DNA from 3 places in the Micromonospora sp. NPDC050397 genome. Region 1 is predicted to be linked to each of the others. Evidence: riboswitches for the same ligand, from Rfam matches in the RefSeq annotation. Region 1 holds a riboswitch; each other region holds the start of a gene.
What was found. Region 1 has a riboswitch for cyclic di-AMP ahead of ACI2K4_RS16040 (hypothetical protein). Riboswitches for the same ligand answer to the same signal wherever they lie in the genome.
Positions count from the first base shown of each region.

Region 2: linked by a shared signal. The riboswitch ahead of ACI2K4_RS34745 (M23 family metallopeptidase) and the one ahead of ACI2K4_RS16040 (hypothetical protein) in region 1 are both predicted to bind cyclic di-AMP.
Region 3: linked by a shared signal. The riboswitch ahead of ACI2K4_RS23070 (coiled-coil domain-containing protein) and the one ahead of ACI2K4_RS16040 (hypothetical protein) in region 1 are both predicted to bind cyclic di-AMP.

Region 1 covers NZ_JBJDPS010000004.1:55,771-63,076, reverse strand. The annotation lists gene ACI2K4_RS16050 (ABC transporter permease) at 135-2,714, shown strand; gene ACI2K4_RS16045 (cation diffusion facilitator family transporter) at 2,872-3,792, shown strand; cyclic di-AMP (ydaO/yuaA leader) riboswitch at 4,031-4,161, shown strand; gene ACI2K4_RS16040 (hypothetical protein) at 4,178-5,251, shown strand; gene ACI2K4_RS16035 (hypothetical protein) at 5,398-5,874, opposite strand; gene ACI2K4_RS16030 (MarR family winged helix-turn-helix transcriptional regulator) at 6,758-7,261, shown strand.
Region 2 covers NZ_JBJDPS010000024.1:14,030-21,335, reverse strand. The annotation lists gene ACI2K4_RS34755 (MerR family transcriptional regulator) at 1-549, shown strand, start outside; gene ACI2K4_RS34750 (PP2C family protein-serine/threonine phosphatase) at 749-1,846, shown strand; cyclic di-AMP (ydaO/yuaA leader) riboswitch at 2,080-2,232, shown strand; gene ACI2K4_RS34745 (M23 family metallopeptidase) at 2,244-3,278, shown strand; gene ACI2K4_RS34740 (PrsW family intramembrane metalloprotease) at 3,494-4,957, opposite strand; gene trmB (tRNA (guanosine(46)-N7)-methyltransferase TrmB) at 5,029-5,934, opposite strand; gene lhgO (L-2-hydroxyglutarate oxidase) at 5,927-7,183, opposite strand.
Region 3 covers NZ_JBJDPS010000006.1:436,985-444,290, reverse strand. The annotation lists gene ACI2K4_RS23085 (hypothetical protein) at 1-207, opposite strand, end outside; gene ACI2K4_RS23080 (hypothetical protein) at 204-578, opposite strand; gene ACI2K4_RS23075 (copper resistance protein CopC) at 667-1,536, shown strand; cyclic di-AMP (ydaO/yuaA leader) riboswitch at 1,715-1,844, shown strand; gene ACI2K4_RS23070 (coiled-coil domain-containing protein) at 1,848-2,855, shown strand; gene ACI2K4_RS23065 (MarR family winged helix-turn-helix transcriptional regulator) at 3,033-3,587, shown strand; gene ACI2K4_RS23060 (hypothetical protein) at 3,609-4,295, opposite strand; gene manD (D-mannonate dehydratase ManD) at 4,575-5,786, shown strand; gene ACI2K4_RS23050 (erythromycin esterase family protein) at 5,809-7,065, opposite strand; gene ACI2K4_RS23045 (hypothetical protein) at 7,074-7,306, opposite strand, start outside.

The DNA.
Region 1 (7,306 bases):
GCTGTCCGCTACCTGACAACGGCTCCGCTTCCCGGGCGGTGGTGATCACGTCACACTGTGCCCGTGCCGGCCACCGCCCTGACAGCGACCACGAGACGTGGACCCCGGACCGGGGCCGTACCGGGTCGGCCGGCGTGAGCTGGCCACTGCTGCGCCTGGCCGTCGCCGGGCTGCGGGCCCATGCCGTACGGCTGCTGCTGACCGCCGCCGCGGTGGTGGTCGGGGTCGGTTTCCTGGCCGGCACCCTGGTCTACGGCGACACCGCCCGGGCCGCCTTCTACGACGACCTGGCCCGCTCGGCGCGGAACGTCGACGTGGTGGTGGAGCCGGCCGAGACGCTGGTGTCGGCGGAGACGGTGTCCCGGATCAGGGCGGTCGACGGGGTGGCCGAGGTGGACGGCCGGGTGATCGCCTGGCTCGGCCTGCTCGACCGGGACGGCCGGCTGCTGACCCAGCAGGGACACGTCGGTTACGGACTCTCCGTGCCGGGGGTGGCCTCGCTGGCCCCGTACGACGTGGCGGCCGGACGGCTGCCCACGGCGGCCGGTGAGGTCGCGGTGGACAAGGCCACGGTGGCCAACACCGGGTACGTCCTCGGTGGCCCGGTGTCGCTGCTGGACCAGGCTGGTACGCCGCACCGGCTGACCCTGGTCGGGGTGGTCGACCTCGGGGTGAACCGGCTCTTCGGCAACTCCCCGGTGGCCGTGCTGACCGACGCCGACCTGGCCGCCCTGACCGGCACCGAGCGGTACGCCCAGGTGGTGATCCGGGCCGAGCCGGGAACGGACCCGCGCGAGCTGGCCGACCGGGTCGCCGAGGTGACCGGTGACCCCCGGTTGACGGTCCTCACCGGCGACCGGCTCCGGGACCGGCTCGCCGAGCAGGCGGGCAAGTACGTCGACGGCTTCCTCGCGGTGCTGATCGGGTTCGGGCTGGTCTCGCTGACCGTCTCCGCGTTTGTCATCTACAACACCTTCGCCATCCTCGCCGCCCAACGCGTACGCGAGCTGAGCCTGCTGCGTTGCGTCGGCGCGACCCGCCGGCAGGTCGGGGTGGCGGTGCTGCTGGAGGCGGTGGCGCTCGGCGTACTGGCCTCGCTCGGCGGGCTGGCGGCGAGCCTGCTGATCGGCTACGGGCTGATCTGGGGGCGGGAGCTGGTCGCCACCGACATCCCGTTGCACGCCCCGGTGGTGCGCTGGCCGACGGTGGCGGTGGCGATCGGCTTCGGCACGCTGGTGGCGGTGCTGGCCGCGCTCGTACCGGCGTTGGGCGCGGGCCGGGTGCCGCCGCTGGCCGCACTGCGCGGCAGCGCCACCGCGGAGCTGCACGACGCCACCGGTCGGCGGCGCCGGGTCCGGCTGCTGGTCGCCTCCGGGCTGGTCGGGGCGGGGGTGCTGGCGATCGGCGTCGGGGTGCCGCTGGCCTTTCCCGGGCTGCCGCTGGTGCTCGGCGGTGGCATGGTGGTCTGGCTCGGCGCGGTGGTGGCGGCGCCGCTGCTGGTCCCGCGCGCGGTGGGCGTACTCGGCTGGCTGCCGGCCCGGTTGTTCGGCCCGGTGGCCGGGCTGGCGGTGCTGAACGCGCGGCGCAACCCGCGCCGGGCCGCCGCGACCACCATGGCGCTCACCGTCGGGGTGGCGCTGATGTCGATGTTCGCGGTGCTGCTGGCGACCGCCCGGGACCAGACCGGCCGTGAGCTGACCGAGAACTTCCCGGTCGACTTCGTGCTGGACCGCAACCGGATCGACGGCACACCCGGGGCGACCCGGGGCGAGCTGCCGGCGGAGCTGGCCGACGTACTCCGGGCCGATCCGGCGTTCGCGACGGTGGCCGAGGTACGGCTCGCGCCGGCACCGGTCGACCGGCAGGTACGGATCTGGTCGGTGCCGCCGGAGCAGTTACGCGGCCCGGTCCGGCCGGAGGTGACCGAGGGCGACCTGGCCCGGCTCGGGCCGGACACGGTGGCGGTGAACCGCCGGGTGGCCCAGGCCCGGGGCCTCGGGCTGGGCGACCGGTTCGCGCTCGGGTTGCCCGGCGTCACGGATCCGACCGGGGCGCCGGACCCGACCGGGGCGCTGACCGTGGTCGCGCTCTACGACGACGCGCCGACCGGCGGCGCGGCCCTGGTGCACTGGGACCGGTTCGGCTCCGCGTACGGTCCCGGGGCGGCGAACGAGTTGCTGGTCGACCTCGCCCCCGGCTTCGCCACGTCGGACGGCCGGCGGGCGCTCGACGGGGTGCTGCGCGACTACCCGGTGGTACGGGTGAGCAGCGTCGCCGACCAGGCCGACGAACTGGGCGCCACCCTGGACGAGTTGCTCGGCATCTTCGCCGCGCTGCTCGGCATGTCGTTGCTGATCGCGGTCTTCGGGATCGGCAACACGCTCTCGCTGTCGGTCTTCGAGCGGACCCGCGAGTCGGCCACGCTGCGCGCGCTGGGGCTGTCCCGGCGGCAGCTCGGCCGGATGCTGCTCGCCGAGGCGGGGCTGATCGCGCTGGTCGGCGCGCTGGCCGGAATCGCCCTCGGGGTGGGCGTCGGCTGGACCGCCGCGCTCGGACTGATCGACAGTTACGGGCACGGGCTGCCGGTCGTACCGGTGGGGCAGCTCGCGCTCTGCGCGAGCCTGGCCGGCGGCGCGGCGCTGCTGGCAGGGGTGCTGCCGGCCCGGCGGGCCAGCCGGGCGCCGATCGTGGCGGCGATGGCGGCCGAGGGCTGATCCGGGGCCGGCACGACCAGGTGCGGGCCGACGACCGTGACCGTGCCCCGCCGGACGCCCGGTGACCGACCCGCTCCTCGAAGAGTCCGAAGATTGCACACATTGCGATGTGAGCATATGTTGGGCCGTACGGGTACCGGCGGCGGAGGGTGTGTGCGTGGGCGCGGGTCATGACCACGGCGCGCGGACGGTGCGCGCGGGCGAGCGGCACCGGGGACGGCTCTGGTCCGCCCTCGGGCTGCTCGTGGTCTTCACCGTGGTCGAGGCGGTCGCCGCCCTGGCCACCGACTCGCTCGCCCTGCTCTCCGACGCCGGGCACATGTTCACCGACGTGCTCGGGATCGGGATGGCGCTCGCCGCGATCACCGCGACCCGGCGCGCGACGGACGACCCGCAGCGAACCTTCGGCCTCTACCGGCTCGAGGTGCTCGCCGCCCTGGGCAACGCGGTGCTGCTCTTCGGGGTCGCGCTCTACGTCCTGGTCGAGTCGGCGCTCCGGTTCGGCGCGGAACACCCGCCGACCGTGCTGGCCGGACCGATGCTGGTGGTTGCGATCCTCGGTCTGCTGGCCAACCTGGTCGCGTTCGCGCTGCTGCGCCCCGGCGCGCGGGAGAACATCAACCTGCGCGGGGCCTACCTGGAGGCGCTCGGCGACCTCTTCGGCTCGGCCGGGGTGATCGTCGCCGCCCTGGTGATCGCGAATACCGGCTGGTGGTGGGCCGACCCGGTGGTCGCGGTGGCGATCGGGCTGTTCATCCTGCCCCGGACCTGGCGACTGGCCCGGGCGGCGGTCCGGATCCTGGTGCAGGCCGCGCCGGAACACCTGGACGTGCCGACGGTGGCCGCCCGGCTCTGCGCCGTACCCGGCGTCGCCAACGTGCACGACCTGCACGTCTGGACCCTCACCTCGGGCATGGAGGTGGCCTCGGCCCACCTCACGCTCGCGTCGGGCGCGGAGGTCGGCGCGGTGCTGGCCGCCGCGCGGGAGGCGCTGCACGACGACTTCGACATCGCGCACGCCACCCTCCAGGTCGAGCCCGGCACCGCGACCGAACCCTGCGGACCCGCCGACTGGTAGCCCACACCCCATCCGTACGCCGCGCAAAGCCATCGACTCCTTACTTCGACCGACAAGGCGACCACTCTTCGCTTACCTGGTCCTTAAATTTTGTCCCTCGACCGGGTGAAATTTTCTGCTTATATCCGACATATCATTTCGACTCGTGTTCAGGGTAAAACCAGCCAACACTGTCCGTACTGGACCCGACCGGTAGGCTCGGCTCCGGTCTCCGCCGGGCGGCGCCCTCCGGCGCCTGCGGTGACCGTCGCCTAATCGCACGTGCGAGCCGGGGAACCATCGCGTTTTTGGGGTGCATCCGCGTCAGCGGTAGGGATCTTCCGTCCCGAACCCGTCAGCTAACCCGGTCGGCGGCTGACGGAAGGACGTGTACCGAATGCCATTCATGGCGCCCGTACGACCCCGTGCCGCACGGTTCGCGACCCTGACCGCGCTCGCGGTCACCCTCGCCGTGCTGGCCTCCCCCCTCACCCCCACCAGCGCGCTGGCCGCCGCCGGCCCGGTCTCCGCCCTGCCCGGAACGCTCGCCGCCGCCCCCGGCGGCACCGACGACGAGGGTGGCAGCGCCAGCCTCCGGGAACAGCTCGAGGCCGCCGCCAAGGGTTACCTCGACGCCCAGGCGAAGCTGGACAACTCCACCAAGCGGCAGCAACAGCTCGCCGCCCACCTGGTCACCCTGGAGGCCGACGTGGCCGCCCGGACCCAGACCGTCGGCGAACTCGCCGGCATGGCGTACCGCACCGGCCGGCTCGGGCCGCTGACCGCCCTGCTCAACAGCGACTCGCCGGACGGCTTCCTGGACCGGGCCACCTCGCTCGGCACCGTGGCCGCCAACGAGGACCGCCAGCTCCGGAACCTGATCGAGGCACGCGACCAGGAGAAGCGGGCCAAGACGGCGATCGAGGGCGAGATCCGGGAGCAGCGCAAGCAGCTCACCGTCATGGGCCAGCGCAAGCAGCAGGCCGAACGGGCGCTGGCCCAGGCCGGCAGTGGCGGCGCCAGCCCCGGCGTCACGGCCACCACCAAGTCGTCCTCGGCCAAACCGGCCCCGCGCAACTCCGACGGCTCCTGGCCGGCCGAGTCGTGCAGCGTCGACGACCCGACCACCACCGGCTGCATCACCCCACGCACCCTCAACGCGATGAACCAGGCCAAGGCGGCCGGCTTCACCCGCTTTGTCTCCTGCTTCCGCAGCGGCGGATCGGGCGAGCACCCGAAGGGCAAGGCCTGTGACTTCGCGGCGCAGACGGGCGGGTTCGGTGGGGTCGCCACCGGCGGCGACAAGACGTACGGCAACAACCTGGCGGCGTACTTCGTGAACAACGCCAGCCGCCTCGGCGTGCTGTACGTGATCTGGTTCAAGCAGATCTGGCTACCCGGAACCGGCTGGAAGGCGTACAACGGCGGCGGCGACCCCTCCAGCGACCACACCAACCACGTCCACCTCTCCATGAACTAACCCCTGTCCCTGCCCCCTGTCCCCCCCTCCCCCGCCCGCCCCGCCCCCGCCCCCGCCTCGTCGATCTAGGGCAAATCGTCGCTGGACGATCTTCGAACCAGGTGGATTTGCCCTAGATCAACGAGCGGGGTGGGGGAGGGAGGGGGTCAGGGCTGGGCGTTCCAGAAGCCGATCAGGGTGGCGGCCCACCAGCCGAGTTGGGAGATGGTGGCCGCCGCGGCGGCGGGAAGCAGGGTGGACCAGGGCAGCGGGCCGTCACCGGCGGCGGCGAGCCGGTCGCTGACCCGGCCAAGGAAGATCCCGTTGATCCCGACCACGAGTACGGCGAAGAGTTTGAGGCGTACCAGTCCGGACGACGTGTCCGGACCGAGCGCCGCACCACTGACCAGCAGGCCCACCAGGCCCAGCCAGATCAGCAGGTGCGAGCCCCGGGCCGTGGTGAGTACGGTGCCGATCCGCTCCCGGCGCAGCAGCCAGCGGAGACTGAACCAGTCCACCGTCAGCACCGCACCGAAGCCCACAACGAGGCAGGTCAGGTGGCAGAAGAGCGCGGCCGTCCGCCAGCCCGGCGAGAGCGTGAGGCTCGGCGCGGCGAGGACCACGACCAGCCATACGACCGTCATCGCCATGATCGAACCGGCGACCGCGTTCCGTCCTGCCGGGCGACGATGACCGCCACGCCAGCCCACCCCGGGGCCGACACCCGGAACGGCCACCTCGGCCGCGCGCGGCGACGAGGTCGGCGCGGTGGTGACGTGAACGGGCACGGGCACAGGCGGACCCGGGGTGGGAAGGGCCGAAGGCCGGGCGGAAGTGGCCGGAGCCAGAGCGAGAGCGGCCGGCCCTGGGGCGGAAGTGACCGCAGCCGGGGCGGAAAGGGTCGAGGGCGGGGCGGGACGGGCCGAGGGCGGGGCGGAAGCGGCCGAAGCTGAGGGCGGTGCGGAGATGGGTGGGGACGGGTGTGGGGCGTGTCCGGCCCCGGCGGATGGCCAGTAGTGGTCGGTGGTGACCGGCGTGATCGAGCGGGCGGCGCGGCCCGCTCGGGTTTCCCGGCGGTTGCCCTCGGCCGACGCACCGTCGACGCTGGCCGGGTCGGCGAAGTCGGCTGGGTCGGCGTAGGACGCACCGTCGACGCTGGCTGGGTCGGCGAAGTCGGTGGGGTACGGACCGCCGGCGTGGCGACCGGTCGTCCGCAGGTCAGACATTCGGCTCGACGAGTCCCGTGCCCGGCATGATGGTTCCTCCGCTCGTCCCGGCCAACGCTGCTGCGGAGTGGGCCGGCGGCCCCTCCTGATCAGGAGACCGCACGAAGGCTCATGGGTAACAGAAACTCACCGCGAAGTTGCTCTCACCTCACCGGACACCCCTTGGCTACCAGCGTGGTGAGGATCGGGCGGAACCGAAACCGGGACCGGAACCCGAGCCCGAGCTCCAGCCGCCTGACCAGCACCAATAGGCGGGTTACCAGAAGATCTGTCTCGGATCGTTCTGGCTATGCTGGGCGGCATGACCGCCATGACACCCGTGCGGACCGAGCCGGACCTCTCCTTCCTGCTGGACCACGCCAGTCACGTGCTGCGGAGCCAGATGGCGGCGGCGCTGGCCGAGATCGGACTCACCCCGCGGATGCACTGCGTGCTGGTGCACGCCCTGGTCGAGGAGCGGACCCAGATCCAACTCGCCGAGATCGGCGACATGGACAAGACGACGATGGTGGTGACGGTCGACGCGCTGGAGAAGGCCGGTCTCGCCGAACGCCGGCCCTCCGCCACCGACCGGCGGGTCCGGATCGTCTCGGTCACGCCGGAGGGGGCCAGGATGGCCGAGCAGAGCCAACGCATCGTCGACCGGGTGCACGAGGAGGCGCTGGGCGCACTGCCGGCCGACGAGCGCCAGCCCTTCCTGCGCACTCTGGGCCACCTGGTCACCGGACACCTGGCCAGCCCGGTCGGACACCCTCAACCCGTACGCCGGGCACGGCAGCACCGCAGCCAGAACTCGGACGGGTAGTCGCCCCCGACACAGCTAACCGCCACGCTCCTCCCAACGCGTACC
Region 2 (7,306 bases), on a different contig from region 1:
GACGTGCTGGAGGGGCAGCGGGACACCTCCGTGGCGCTCCGGGCCCATCTGCGCCTGCTGGAGCAGGAGCGCGAGCGCATCGGCCGGCAGATCGCGTCGGTGCGGACCACTCTCCACAGGACCGAGGAAGGGGAAGGGCTCATGGCCGAGGAAGTGTTCGACGGCTTCGACCACACGGTGCACGAGCAGGAGGTGACCGAGCGCTGGGGCCAGGAGGCGTACGAGCGCAGCGACCGGTGGTGGCGCGGGCTGAGCCCGGACGGGCGCGCGGGCTTCCAGGGCGCGCACGACGCCATCGCCCGGGACTACGGCGAGGCGAGGGCGGCCGGCCTGGAGCCGGGGGGCGACGAGGTGCAGGACATCGCGCGCCGCCACTGCGAGTGGCTGTCGGCGACCGCCGAGGTCACTCGTTCGTATGTGACGGGCATCGGTGAGATGTACGTCGCCGATCCCCGCTTCGGGAAGAACTACGATCGCCACGGGGACGGAACCGCCGTCTTCGTACGGGATGCACTGACGACGTACGCGCGGCGCCGGCTCTCCGACTGACCATCGGGGGACACGGGGCTCCGGTGCGCTCCTCCCACAGGCCGACGACGGGTCGCCGCACGGCGCGGCTCCGTCAGGCCGGGGTGGAGCGCTGTACCGTCCGCAGCCGTGGGCGGAGCGGGCAGGGAGTGCACAGGTGGGGAAGCGGGACGTACGAGGGCGAGGTCGAGCCGAGGGGAACGCGCGCGCCCGGAGGCTCGTGCGCCTGCTGCCCACCCTCATGATCGCCGTCGGAGTGGTCTTCGACCTCGCGACCCCGACCGCGGTGTCCGCCGTTCCGCTCTTCGCCGCGGCCCCGCTGATCGCGGCCCCCTTCTTCTCGTTGGCCGCCACCATCCGCACAGGGGTGGCCGCGACCCTCGTGGTCCTCGTCATCCGGGTCTCCGACGGCGTGCTCGCCAAGGTCGTGCCGATCACCGACCTGCTGACCCTGATCACCGTCGCCGCGCTCTCCCTCGTCATCAACCGCGTCGTGTGGCGCGGCAACGAACAACTGGCCTCGGCGCGGGTCATCGCGGAGACTGCGATGCGCGCGGTGCTCCCGGTACCCGAGGACCGGATCGGCGGGCTGCTGGTCGCGGCGCGGTACGAGGCGGCGCAGGCGGACGAGTTCGTCGGCGGAGACCTGTTCGCCGTCGCGGACACGCCCTTCGGGGTGCGGCTGGTCGTCGGGGACGTACGGGGCAAGGGGCTGGACGCCGTGGCGGCGGTGGCCGTCGTGATCGGGGCGTTCCGTGAGGCCGCCGAGCAGGAGCGGTCGCTGGAGGGAGTGGTCCAGCGGCTGGAGAGGGCGCTCGCCCGGGAGAGCTCGCGGCGTGGCGGGCTCGACTCGATGGAGGGGTTCGTGACCGCCGTGCTCGCCGAGATCCCGGTGGGTTCGGACATGCTGAGGGTGATCAACCGCGGCCACCCCGAGCCGATCGTGCTCCACGCGGACGGTGCGCTGGACGTGCTGACGCCGACCGAGCCCGCGTTGCCGCTCGGTATGGGCCTCGACGCCTGGCCGGACCGTTCGGACGAGTGGGCTCTGCCGTCCGGGGCGACGTTCCTGGCGTTCACCGACGGGCTTTCGGAGGCCCGGGACGCGAGGGGGGTCTTCTACGACCCGGCGGCCCGGCTGCGCGGCCGGCTCTTCCCGGGACCCGAGGAACTGCTCTCCGCGCTCACCGACGACGTACGGCTGCACACGGGCGGCCGGTCGACGGACGACCTCGCGCTCCTCGCGGTGGGGCGGCCGGCGCGGGGGCAGCCCGCACGGCGGAGGACGGTGAAGATCGTGGGGCGGGATCGTGAATGACCGTCCACGACCGTCCGTGGTCGAAGGGTGCCGCTGCGCATAACATTTGACGCAACGTCAGAAAATGTTATGGAGCTGATGGGCGCTCAACTCGTCCGGTTGGGGTCGATTGGTCCCTGAAAGTCCAGGCCCGAGTCGTGAAAGATCTGTGGGAACAGCTTGGAATCGGACCCGAGTGTCTATTAACGTTCGATAACGCAGCGCGGTTGTCCCAGTCGTCGCCAGAGGCGGCACCGTGCGCAGCGCTTAATCCCGCAAGGGAACCGGGGAACCATTTACTTGGGGTGAATCAGACACCTGAGTCCTGTGAGGGACGAAGGCGTCCGTAGGAGACCTTCCTGCTCCGAACCCGTCAGCTAACCCGGTAGGCGAGAAGGAAGGAAAGGAGCGCGCCCACGTGGCGTCAAATCAGCCTGCCCCCGAGGCTCCGGCACCCTTCAGGACCGGCGGTCCCGGTGAGGACGGCAGGACGTGGGAGGAATGGAACCCCACCGAGGACTCCCTCCGCCCCGTACGCGGTAGGCATCGCGTAGCCAAGCAGCGTGGCTTCGCCCGCAGCTCCACGGTCCTCGGCGTCGGTGTCATCGCGGCCGTCGGTGCGGGCGGCATGGCCTCCGCGCAGAGCAAGCCGCCGGTCTCCATCTCTCTTCCCGATTCCATCGCGGACAACCTTCCCGATGCCAAGTCCCTGCCCGGCGTGGGCGCGTTCATGTCCGCCGACCAGGCCAAGGACGCGGTCACCGGGGCCTCCCCGCTCACCACCGCCGGCATCACGGCCGCCGAGGCCGAGTCGGGCACCACGGACGCCGGCGAGGCGCTGCGCGCCCGCATCCTCCAGCAGGCCGAGCAGCAGCAGGCCGGGGCCGAGGCCGAGGTCAGGGCCGCGGAGGAGAAGGCGGCGGCCGAGGAGGCCGCGGCCCAGGCGGCGAAGCAGCAGAGCGCCGCCGAGGCGAAGGCCGCCGCGAAGAAGAAGGCGGCCGAAGAGGCGGCGGAGAAGAAGGCCGAGGCCGAGCGCCTCGCCAAGCTCGCCGCCAGCTACGCCATTCCGACCTCGTCGTACACCATCACCTCGACCTTCGGCCAGTCCGGCTCGATGTGGTCCTCCGGCCACCACACCGGGCTGGACTTCGCCGCTCCGACCGGCACTCCGGTCAAGGCCGTGCACAGCGGTACCGTCAAGTCGGCCGGCTGGTCCGGTTCGTACGGATACCGCACGGTGCTGGAGCTCGACGACGGCACCGAGGTCTGGTACTGCCACCAGTCCTCGATGGACGTCACCGCCGGCCAGAAGGTCAGCACCGGTGACACCATCGGCCGCGTCGGCGCCACCGGCAACGTGACCGGCCCGCACCTGCACCTGGAGATCCACACCGCGGACGGCTCGGGCATCGACCCGATGGGCTGGCTGCGCGGCAAGGGCCTCTCGGTCTGAGCGCCCGCGCCGGCACACGGCGCACCGAAACCCCGGCGGCCCTGGCGCACAACCCCCCGACGTCAGGGCCGCCGGCCTGTCCGGACGGCTGCCCGCGCCGGTGGCGGACCTCGGACCGACCGGGGAGCAGCGGGCCGAGCCGACCGCCGTATCGGCCTGTGGTCCGGGCCCCGACGGTTCCCGTCCGAGGCCCGGCCCCGGCGGGAGGGGAGAGCTCAGGACGGCGGTGCCTGTGTGGGCGGAGCGGATCGGCTGCCGTCCTCCAGGTAGGGGTTGTAGCCGCCGTAGTGGCGGTGCGGTGCGGGGATCCGCTGCGGAGCGGGCCCGCCGTAGGTCTGCCGGCGTGGGAACTGCGGTTGCGGCCCGTGAGCGCGCATCCGGCCCGTGGTGCGTGCCGCGAACGTCAGGGCGGGACCCGCGACCTCCCGGCGCTGCCAGAGGTGGTGCAGCAACTCCTGCTCCCGGAGGGCGAAGTCGGCGTCCGCGCCGTCGTGGCGGGCCCGCCGGCGCAGCATGGCCAGGGACGTCGCGAACGACTCGTACTCCGCGACCGCCCGTGCGGCGGCCCTGCCCCGTGCGCGGTCCGGGCCCCCGCTGTGCCAGTGCCTGGCCATGTCGCGGGCCACGCCCCGCGCCCGCATCGAAGCCAGGGCGAACGGCTCGGCGGGGGTGAGCCAGCCTGCCGCCGCGTACACCGGCAGCTCCGTGGAGAGCGTCCGGAGCTCCCGCTGCCGTGACCAGACGGCCAGCCAGGTCACCAGGCCGAAGCACGGCACCATGAACGCCCCGTACACCGCGTAGAAGCCGTACGGGCCGAAGGACGACGAGCCGTTCCACAGGGCGTGCATGCCCATGGCGAGGGCGAGTCCCAGCAGCGGCAGCACGACCCGGCGCACCCGGTGGCGCGCACCGCCCAGTGCGGCGATCCCGAAGCCGATGCCGGAGAGCACCGTGAACAGGGGATGCGCGAAGGGGGACATGACCACGCGAACGAAGAACGTCCCGGCCGTCAGGGACGCGAGGCCCGTGGTCCCCAACTCCTGGTCCTCGCCGAAAGCCTGCCCCAGGTAGAGGATGTTCTCGGTGAAGGCGAAGCCGGTCGCGGTGAATCCGGCGACCACGATGCCGTCGACGACACCGCCGAACTGCCGTCTGCGGAAGAGGAAGATCAGTAGAACGGCCGCCCCCTTCGCGCACTCCTCGACGACCGGGGCGATCACCGTGGCGCCGAGGGTGTCGGCGCTCGCCGGGTCCGCGGTGGCCGTCGCTATCCAGCGGGTCGCGAAGGAGTTGGCGATGATCGCGACGAGCGCGGCGGCGCACGCCCCCCAGGCGAAGGCGAACAGCAGGTTCCGCCACGGCCCGGGCTCGACCCGGTCGAGCCACCGGAACGCCGCCATCAGCAGCGGCACGGGCAGCACGGCCAGGCCAAGACCCACCAGGAAGCCCTCGGTGCCGGTCTGTTCACGCACCAGGGCCAGGATCACCAGCCCGCAGAGCGCGAGCACGCTGATCACCGCGCCGGCGCGGAAGGCCTTGCTGCGCCAGACCATGCCGACGCGGCGCGGCCGGTAACGCCACTGGCCACGCTCCGGGACGGCACCCAGGTACTCGTCGAGCCGCTGCTCCTCGAGTACCGGGACGGCCGGCTGCTGGTGCTGCACGAACCCCTCGGACACCTGATGACCCTAACGAGGGGGACCGACAGCCCGCCACGGTGCGGTGGCCGGTGACAACCGTCGGCGGCTGATCAGCGACGGGTGAACAGCACGTCGCGCACCACGTGTCCCTTGTCCAGGCCCTGCCCCTCGAAGCGGGTCAGTGGCCTGAAACCGGGCCGGGGCGCGTATCCGCCGTCGTCCTGCGTGTTCTCGTACAGGGGGTGCGCCGTCAGCACTTCCAGCATCTGCTCGGCGTACGGCTCCCAGTCCGTCGCGCAGTGCAGGACCGCGCCCGGCTTCAGGCGCTCCGCCACGAGGTCGAGGAACTCCGGCTGGATCAGGCGCCGCTTGTGGTGCCGCTTCTTGGGCCAGGGGTCGGGGAAGTACACCCGGAGCCCGTCCAGCGCCGCGGGCTCGAGCATCTCGCGGAGCAGGATGATCGCGTCGCCGTTGGCGACCCGGACGTTGGACACCCCCGCCCGGTCGGCGAGCCCGAGCAGATTGCCCTGTCCCGGGGTGTGCACGTCGACGGCCAGGATTCCGGTGCCGGGGTCGTCGGCGGCCATCTGCGCCGTGGCCTCGCCCATGCCGAAGCCGATCTCCAGGACCACCGGGAGTCCGTCGAACAGGGTGGGGAGATCGAGGACACGGAGGCCGTCGATGTCCAGGCCCCACTCGGGCCACAGGCGCTTCAGGGCGTCCTCCTGGCCGGGGGTCACCCTGCTGCGGCGCGGCTGGAAGCTCCGGATCCTGCGCTCGTGGTGCGAACCGGCGGGGTCGGCCGCGGGACCGCCGGGGAACCGGGGCTCCTGGCGGAGCCTGCGCTGCCGTTCGAAGGCGGCGTCACGCAGCGCTCGGGCCTCCGCATCCGCTTCGGTGCCGCCGGGTGACCGGGCGCCCCGACCGGGCGACGGGGCGGGCGAACGGGGCGTGTCGCCGGGCGTCTCCGGAGTGGGGCCGGGCGTCTCTGGGGTGGGGTTCACAGGCTCAGACACAATGACCCGATTCTACGGCGGGCGGCGTCCATCCCGTCGCGCGTGCCCGTACGAGGGCCCGTCGCGCCACCTCCCTCCCGATGGGCAGGCAGGCGGTGGCCGCGGGTGACGGGGCGTTCAGCACGTGCACGGTGTGCGGGGCGTCCCGGATCAGGAAGTCGTCCACCAGCGTGCCGTCCCGCAGGACCGCCTGAGCCCTGACCCCGGCCGGGGACGGCCGCAGATCGGCCTCCGTCACCTCGGGCAGCAGCCGCCGCACGGCCCGGGTGAACGCCCTCTTCGACAGGGACCTGTGGACCTCGCCCGCCCCGTACCGCCAGTGCCTGCCGGCGATCCGCCAGGAGCCCGGCCAGGCCAGGGTGGCGGCCAGCTCCCGTGGGTGGACGACCGTGTGGCCGTACCCCTCGCGGGCCAGTGCCGGCACCGCGTTCGGCCCGACGTGGACCGTGCCGTCGACGCCCCGGGTCAGGTGCACCCCGAGGAAGGGGAACGCGGGGTCGGGCACCGGGTAGACGAGCCCGCGCACCAGCTCGGGCCTGGTCAGCTCGTAGTACTCCCCGCGGAACGGCACGATGCGCGCGCCCGGGTCGTCGCCCGCGAGCCGGGCCACCCGGTCGCTGTGCAGCCCCGCGCAGTTGACGAGCACCCTGGCCCTGACCACCTGGCCGTCCGCCGTGCGCACCGCCACGCCCCAGGGCCGCCGGTCGACCGCGACCACCTCCGCGCCGTAGCGGACGTGTCCGCCCGCGGCGCCCGTCTCGGCGGCGAGGCGCACGGCGACCGCGGTGAAGTCGCACACCCCCGTCGTGCCGACCCGGATCGCCGCGAGGCCGCGCACCCGGGGTTCGTACTCCGCGATCTGGGCCGGGCCGAGCTCCCTGACCGGCAGTCCGTGCGCCCTGCCGCGCTGGACCAGGGCGTGCAGCCGGGGCAGCTCGTCACCGGTGGTCGCCACGATCAGCTTGCCCGTCACCGCGTGCGGGATGCCGTGCTGCGCGCAGAAGTCCACCAGCTCGGCCGCGCCCCGCACGGCGTAGCGCGCCTTGAGCGAGCCCGGCGGGTAGTAGATACCGCTGTGGATCACCCCGCTGTTGCGCCCGGTCTGATGGCGGGCGGGGCCCCACTCCTTCTCCAGCACCGCGACCCGGGTGCCGGGCGCGGTGCGCGTGATCGCGTACGCCGTCGACAGACCGACGATCCCGCCACCGATCACCAGCACATCGCAGTCGTACGCCGCGTGCGTCGTCATCACGCCACCTCCCACCCCGATAGTGCACTGACCCACTGACAACGGGCTCAAACCAGGGACGGCCGAGGTGTGGCGGGCGGATGCGCCTACCGGACGGGCATACCGGGGCGATCCCGGTGGAGC
Region 3 (7,306 bases), on a different contig from region 1:
CCGCGCGGGCAACGGTCGACCCGCCTCCGGGTCACCCAACCGGGCGTCCCGCCAGAACGCCCCGAGCACGACAAACGAGATGACCAGGGCCAACGCGGCACCGGTCACCGCGAACCCGAACGGGATGGGCAGGTCCTGGCGACCGCCCACCCCGTGGGCGAGCAGTTCCGGGAAGACGTACGCGGAACCAGGGGCAGGGTCGCTCATCGCACCAGGAGTTGGAACAGCAGGAGCCCCGACTGGTGCGTCTCGACCTCGAACAGACCGTCCAGTTCGGCCTCGAACTCCACCGTGGCCGGCTGTCCGGCGATCAGGTCGGCGCCGACCTCGTACCCGTGCACGTGGACCCGGTCCGCGACGTCGCTGGTGACGGTGATCCTGACCTGCTGGTTCTTCTTCGCGTCGATCCGACCGGGCTGCGGCTCGGCCCGACCGCCGGTGATGGTGATGGCCACCTCGACCGGCGCGGACGGGTCGGTCGGCTGCTCCGTCGAACCGCAACCGGTGCCCGCCACGGCGAGCAGGATCGCGCTGCTCAGCACGGCCAGAGCGCGACGGCGGCCGGTAACGGGCTTCATCGACATCTCCCCAGTCAGGCCGGTCCGCGACGTTGGGAAGCGACTGTAGCGTCTTGCCGGGCACAGCGGAAGCCACCATGATGGGCCGATGCGATCGCCCCGGCTGGTCAACGTACGCGCGGCATGCCGCCTGCTCGCCGTCCTCCTCGGAGCGACAGTCGCGCTCGTCGTGGCCGGTGCACCCGCCTCCGCCCACGGGCAACTGGCGGTCTCCGACCCGGTGGCCGGTGCCACGTTGTCGCAGCCGAAGCAGGCGTTGGAGCTCTACTTCACCGAGGCACCGGCGGCGAACGCGTACTTCACCGTGACCGCACCGAGCGGTGTCCGGGTCGACGGCGGCTGGCAACCCGGCCCGGAGAAGCGACTCGACCGCCCGGTGACCGAACTCAACCTGGTCAACGGCAAGTGGGAGCCGAAGCTCTACCACACCGGCTACTCCGCGTTCGTGCAGGTCACGCACTGGCCGGAGAAGGGCGAGTACACCGCCAGCTACCTCTCGGTCGCCTCCGACCGGGAACCCGTACGCGGTACGGTGAAGTTCAGGTACTCCGGCACACCCACCGCCGCGCCGCAGGGCTGGACCGCGCCGACCAATGCCGCCGACCCGGCGTTGGTGGCCGCGGCCGAGAACCCGGAGCCGCCCCGGTCGGCCGCCCCGGGCGACACCGGCCAGGCCGCCGCACCAACCCCGGCCGGTACGACCGACGCCGGTGACGGCACCGGCGACAGTGGAGCGCTCACCTGGCTGCTGCCGGTGCTGCTGCTGGCGGCGGTGGTCCTGATGGTGGTGCTGGTACTGCGGCCGAAGAGACGGGCGCGGATCAACACCGGCCCGGCGAACCGGCGCCGGCCGGCGACCTCGGCGGCGGCCCGTCGTGCGGCGGCGGCCCGGAAGGCGGCGGGCGGCTCCTCCGGTCGGAACGCCCAACCGGCCCGCAGGCGTGGCGGCAACCGCTGAGTCGACAATGTCGAACATCGTCATTACGCCCGGTACCGATCACTTAATGAAAAGCAAAGACGATGACCGAAAGTCGTTGTCCCATAACGCTTTTCGTACCGCTTGGGGCATGCACATCGGCACATCTCGCAAGGTAAGATTCTTCGCGGTCAACGCCAATCGGCGCCAACCGGTGCCGGCGGGACCGTCGCCTAATCGTTTCGGCGAACCGGGGAACCGAGTACCCGGGGTGAATCCGCGAAAGCGGTAGGGATCACTTCCATCCCGAACCCGTCAGCTAACCCGGTCGGCGACCAACGGAAGGATCCTGCATGACGGCACCCCTCCGCCGATGGTTCACCCCTGCCCTGGCTCTGTTCGCCAGCGCGGTCATGGTGGCCCCGTTCTCCGTTCCGGCCCAGGCCGCACCGACCCCGGCCGCGCCGACGGAGTCCGACACCCCGCTGCTCAGCGAGGTGTTGGACCAGACCGGTCGGCGTTTCCTCGACGCCAAGGCCGCGCTGGAGGCTTCCAAGAAGCGCCAGGGCATCCTCGCCGCCGAGCTGAAGAAGGCCGAGGAGCAGATCGAGGCGCTGACCCCTCAGGTCGCCGAGATCGCCGCCCGCGCCTACCGGACCGGCAAGCTCGGCCCGGTGTCGGCGCTGCTCAACAGCGCGTCGCCGGACTCGTTCCTGGACCGGGCCGCCGCGTTGGAGGAGATGAACGCGGTCAACGACCACAAGATGCACGAGCTCAACGCCGCCCGCGAGCTGGCCGACCGCGCCAAGGCCCTGGCCGACGCCGAGGTCAAGGAGCAGGAGAAGCAGCAGACGGTCATCGCCCGGCAGAAGTCCGACGCCGAGAAGGCACTCGCCCTGGTCGGTGGCAAGCGACTGACCAACGGGTTCGTCAACGCCAGCTCACCGGTGGCCAAGGCCGCACCACGTACGGCCAGCGGCGGTTGGCCGGCCGAGTCGTGCAGCAAGGACGACCCGACCACCAGCGGCTGCATCACCCCGCGCACGCTGCACGCGTACAACGAGGTGAAGAAGGCGGGGTTCAATCTCTTTGTCGGCTGCCACCGCAACGGTGGTCCGTTCGAGCACCCGAAGGGCCGCGCCTGCGACTGGTCACTGCTGAAGAGCGGATTCGCCCCCGCCGCCACGAACGCCCAGCGCCTGTACGGCAACAACCTGACCGCGTTCCTGGTGCGTAACGCCGACCGGCTCGGCATCCTCTACGTGATCTGGTACAAGCAGATCTGGTTCCCAGCCACGGGCTGGCAGTCGTACAGCGGTGAGAGCGACCACACCGACCACGTACACATGTCCATGCTCTGACGGCGGCACGACCGACCTCCTCGGGCCTCCGCCCGGCCACCGTGCCGGCGGGGGCCCGATCCGTTACGCCGTCCCGCCCGCCAATCGGAACATCCGTGACGATCAGACCGATCGCCCCACTCCACGGGGTCCCTTTGGCGAGGATGACGCGTCATCCTCGCCGGTATCATGGTCGGCGTGACGGGGACCGGGGAGAAGTGGCTCAGCGAGCGGGAACAGCGCGTCTGGCGTTCCTTCATCGCGATGCAGATGGAGTTGGAGAGCAGGCTGAGCCGCCAACTGCTGGCCGAGACCGGCCTCTCGGCCAGCGACTACGGCGTGCTGGTGCACCTCAGTGAGGCGCCCCAGGGGCGACTTCGGATCTTCCAGCTCCGGACCCATCTCCAGTGGGAGAAGACCCGGCTGACCCACCACCTGGGGCGGATGGCCCGGCGGGGCCTGGTCGAACGGGAGCCCTGTGAGACCGACACCCGGGGCGCGTTCATCCAGATCACCGATGCCGGTCTGGCGGCCATCCGGGCGGCGGCCCCGAGGCACGTCGCGCACGTCCGCCACTTGGTGATCGACCGACTGAGCCCGGAGCAGCTCGACCTGCTCGGCGAGATCTCGGACCTGATCCGGTCGGGCTTCGACGCCTGCGACACCGAGGCCGAGGGGTGCGACCCGGAGCAGTCGCCCTGCCCGCCCGGGGTCGGGCCGGACGACGCCGACCCCGGGCACCGGGACCACTGACCGCATCGACGGTCGCGTCGGTCAGGCGCGGTCGAGCACCCAGGTCAGCCCACCGGCGTCCTTCGGCGTCAGGGTCAGTGTGTTGCCACCGCACTGGTAGCGGCCCTCACCGAGCAACGGCTGGATGTCCACCACGTCGGCGCTGCGGTTCGCGCCGTCGCCGACGTACTCGGAGATCCGGACGTTGTCGAAGAGCTTGGCCGGGGTCGGCTGGGTCAGCTCGACGGTCACCCTGGTGTCGCCCCACTGCAACGGCGGGACCGGTGCCCAGTCGCCCGAGGTCCCGGCGCCCGCGCCGGTGCTGACCGTACCGGTGGCCTTGCCGGCGTAGCTGAACGTGCCGGCGACCTTGGCGTCACCGAGTTGGGCGTTGAAGGTCACCGGTTTCATGCCGGCGAAGTCGACCGTGGTCGCGCCGGTCGGACCGACCTTCACCAGCACTCCGTCCCCGCCGCTGATGCTGGCACTGGCCAGGGCGCCGCCGGCCTGTCCGGAGGCGGCGGTGGTCCGCCAGTCCCCGGTCACACAGGACGCCACCGGGCCGCCGGTCGGCGGCGAGGTGCCCGCGCTGCCGGTCGGTGCGGCGCTGCCCGTACCGGCGCTCGGGCTCGGGGTGGCCAGACCCACGGCCCCGCCCTCGCCGCATCCGGCCACGGCCAGACCCAACCCCGCGAGGGTGGCAACCGTCGCTATCGCCGATGTACGCATCCGTCGTCCTCTCGTCCGGGCGGCGGCGTACGCCCACCGTGGCGGGCGCCACGGCACATCCACCCATCCGTTCTGCTACCCCGGATCGGACATCGACCAAACCGAAGCCTGGCCGCAGGCCCTAGGCTGCCCTGAGAGCCGCCCCCCGCCCGCCACCGCGTGCCCTCGCCCCTCTACCGCGTGCCTCGCGCGCCCCCACCGCGCCCGCCCACCCCGTGTCCCCTCGGAAGGCACCCCCCGGAAGGCATCCCGCCCCGTCCCCCGGAAGGCATCCCGCGAATGAAGATCACCGCCGCCGACGTCTTTGTCACCTGTCCCGGCCGTAACTACGTCACATTGAAGATCACCACGGACGACGGCCTGGTCGGCTACGGTGACGCCACCCTCAACGGGCGCGAGCTTTCGGTCGCCTCCTACCTGCGGGACCACCTGGTCCCGCTGCTGATCGGCCGGGACGCCGCACGCATCTCCGACACCTGGCAGTACCTCTACCGAGGGGCCTACTGGCGGCGCGGACCGGTGACCATGACCGCGATCGGGGCCGTCGACGTCGCCCTCTGGGACATCAAGGGCAAGGCCGCCGGGCTGCCGGTCTACCAGCTTCTCGGCGGTGCCGCCCGGGACGGCGTCACGGTCTACGGTCACGCCAGCGGCGCCGGTATCGACGAGGCGGTCGCCGACGTGGCCCGTTTCCTGGCCGCCGGCTACCGCGCGGTCCGGGTGCAGTCCTCGGTGCCGGGACTCGACTCGACGTACGGCATCCGGGTCGGTGGCGGTCTCACCTACGAACCGGCAGCCGACGACCGACCGGTCGAGGACGTCTGGGACACCGCCGCCTACCTCGACTTCGTACCCAGGCTGGTGGCCGCCACCCGGGACCAACTCGGCTACGGGTTCCACCTGCTGCACGACGTGCACCACCGGCTGACCCCGATCGAGGCGGCCCGGCTCGGCAGGTCGCTGGAGCCGTACCGGATGTTCTGGATCGAGGACAGCACCCCGGCCGAGGACCAGTCCGCGTTCCGGCTGATCCGCCAGCACACCGTCACCCCGCTGGCGGTCGGCGAGGTCTTCAACACCATCTGGGACTGCAAGGATCTGATCGCCGAGCGACTGGTCGACTACATCCGTACCTCGGTGCCGCACACCGGTGGGATCACGCACACCAGGCGGGTCTTCGACTTCGCCGACACGTACGGCGTCAGGTCCGGCTCGCACGGGGCCGGCGACATCTCGCCGATCGGCATCGCCGCCGCTCTGCACCTCGACCTGACCATCCCGAACTTCGGCATCCAGGAGTACATGGGCCACCTCGACCCGGCCGGCGAGGTGTTCCGGAGCGGCTACCACCTCGCCGACGGGATGCTGCACCTCGGCGACGAGCCGGGCATCGGGGTCCAGTTCGACGAGGAGGCGGCGGCGCGCTACCCGTACCAGGCCCGGTATCTGCCGGTGAACCGGCTCACCGACGGCTCCATGCACGACTGGTGAGCCGCCGCCGGGCCGCACCGGCTCAGGTCCCGGACGGGTACGTCTCCAGCTCGCCCGGCTCGGCGTTCGCCGGCAACTCGTGGATCGCGGTCGTCTGGTCGCACCAGACGAACCCGTCGTACCGCTCGGCGAGCCGGGTCGGTACGTAGTTGCCCCACTCCTCGAACGACGGGTCGTAGACCACCCCGATCGCCCGGTGCTCGGCGGTCTCGTTCAGCCACTCGGGCCGGTCGCCCCGGGCGAGCACCAGCAGTGCCCGTTCGGGCAACATGCCGTGCAGCCGGTCCTCCAGCGAACCGGGGCGGGCCGGCGGCACGGTCATGATCTCGGACGGGGCACCCCAGCGCGGCGCGGCCACCACCGTGCCCTGGTAACCGCCGAAGCCGATCAGGGCCACCGTTCCGGCCCCGTGCCGTTCCCGGGTGAGCTGACCGAGGTTGACCATGCCGGCGTCGACCATGTCGGTGGCCCGGGCATCGCCGATGTGGCTGTTGTGCGCCCAGACCACCGCCCGGGTGTCCGGCCCGTACCGCACCAGGAGCCGGTCCAGGGTGTCGGCCATGTGCGTGTCACGTACGTTCCACGACTGCGGTCCGCCCGCCACCATGGCCCGGTAGTACCGTTCCGCCCCGGCCACGACCTCGGCGTTCTGCCACGCCGCGAACCGGTCCGCGCCGTCCCTGCCCGCCCGCGCCCGAGTGGCGGCGAGCAGCCGGACCACCTCGTCCTCGCAGCTTGCCGAGACGAACCGGCTGGCCAGCCCGTACTCCTCGACCTGCTGGCCGTACGGTTCGAAACACCGGTACGCCTCCTGGGCGGCGGCCAGCGCCTCCTGGTCGTCCTCGCCCAGATACTCGAAGATCGCCTGCATCGACTCCCACAGGCTGTACACGTCGAGCCCGTGGAAGCCGACCCGCGACCCTTCCGGGCGATCCAGGTTCCAGGCGCGCAGCCAGCGGCAGAACCTGGCCACCTCGGCGTTCGCCCACATCCAGGTCGGCCAGCGCTCGAACCGCTCCAACGCCGCCTGCGGGTCGTCGTCGCTGTCGGGCGCGGCGATCACCGACTGGTGCACCCGGTCGCAGTCCGGCCAGTCTCCCTCGACGGCGACAAAATCGAAGCCGCACTCGGCGATGAGTCGACGGGTGAACTGTTCGCGCAGCCGGTAGTAGTCGTACCCGCCGTGGCTCGCCTCGCCGAGCATCACCACCTTGGCCTGGCCGACCATCCTCAGCAGCGGATCGAAGTCGCCCGGTCCCCCGAGCCGGTGCACCTGCATGCCCGGGGCTACCCGGCGGACCGGGTGACAAACCGTCGGCGGACCAGGTACCAGACGAAACCGGTCAGTACGGCGGCGAGCAGCACTCCGGCAGCGACGGCCAGCAGCGGAACGGAACGCCCGTCCGGCTCGGCCACCAGCGCGCCGACCGGTCCGGGCAGCGTCAGCCGCGCCCGAACGGTACCTTCCACCGTGCCGCTGACCAGCACCAACTCGGCGTCCCAGCGGCCGTCGGGCAGGG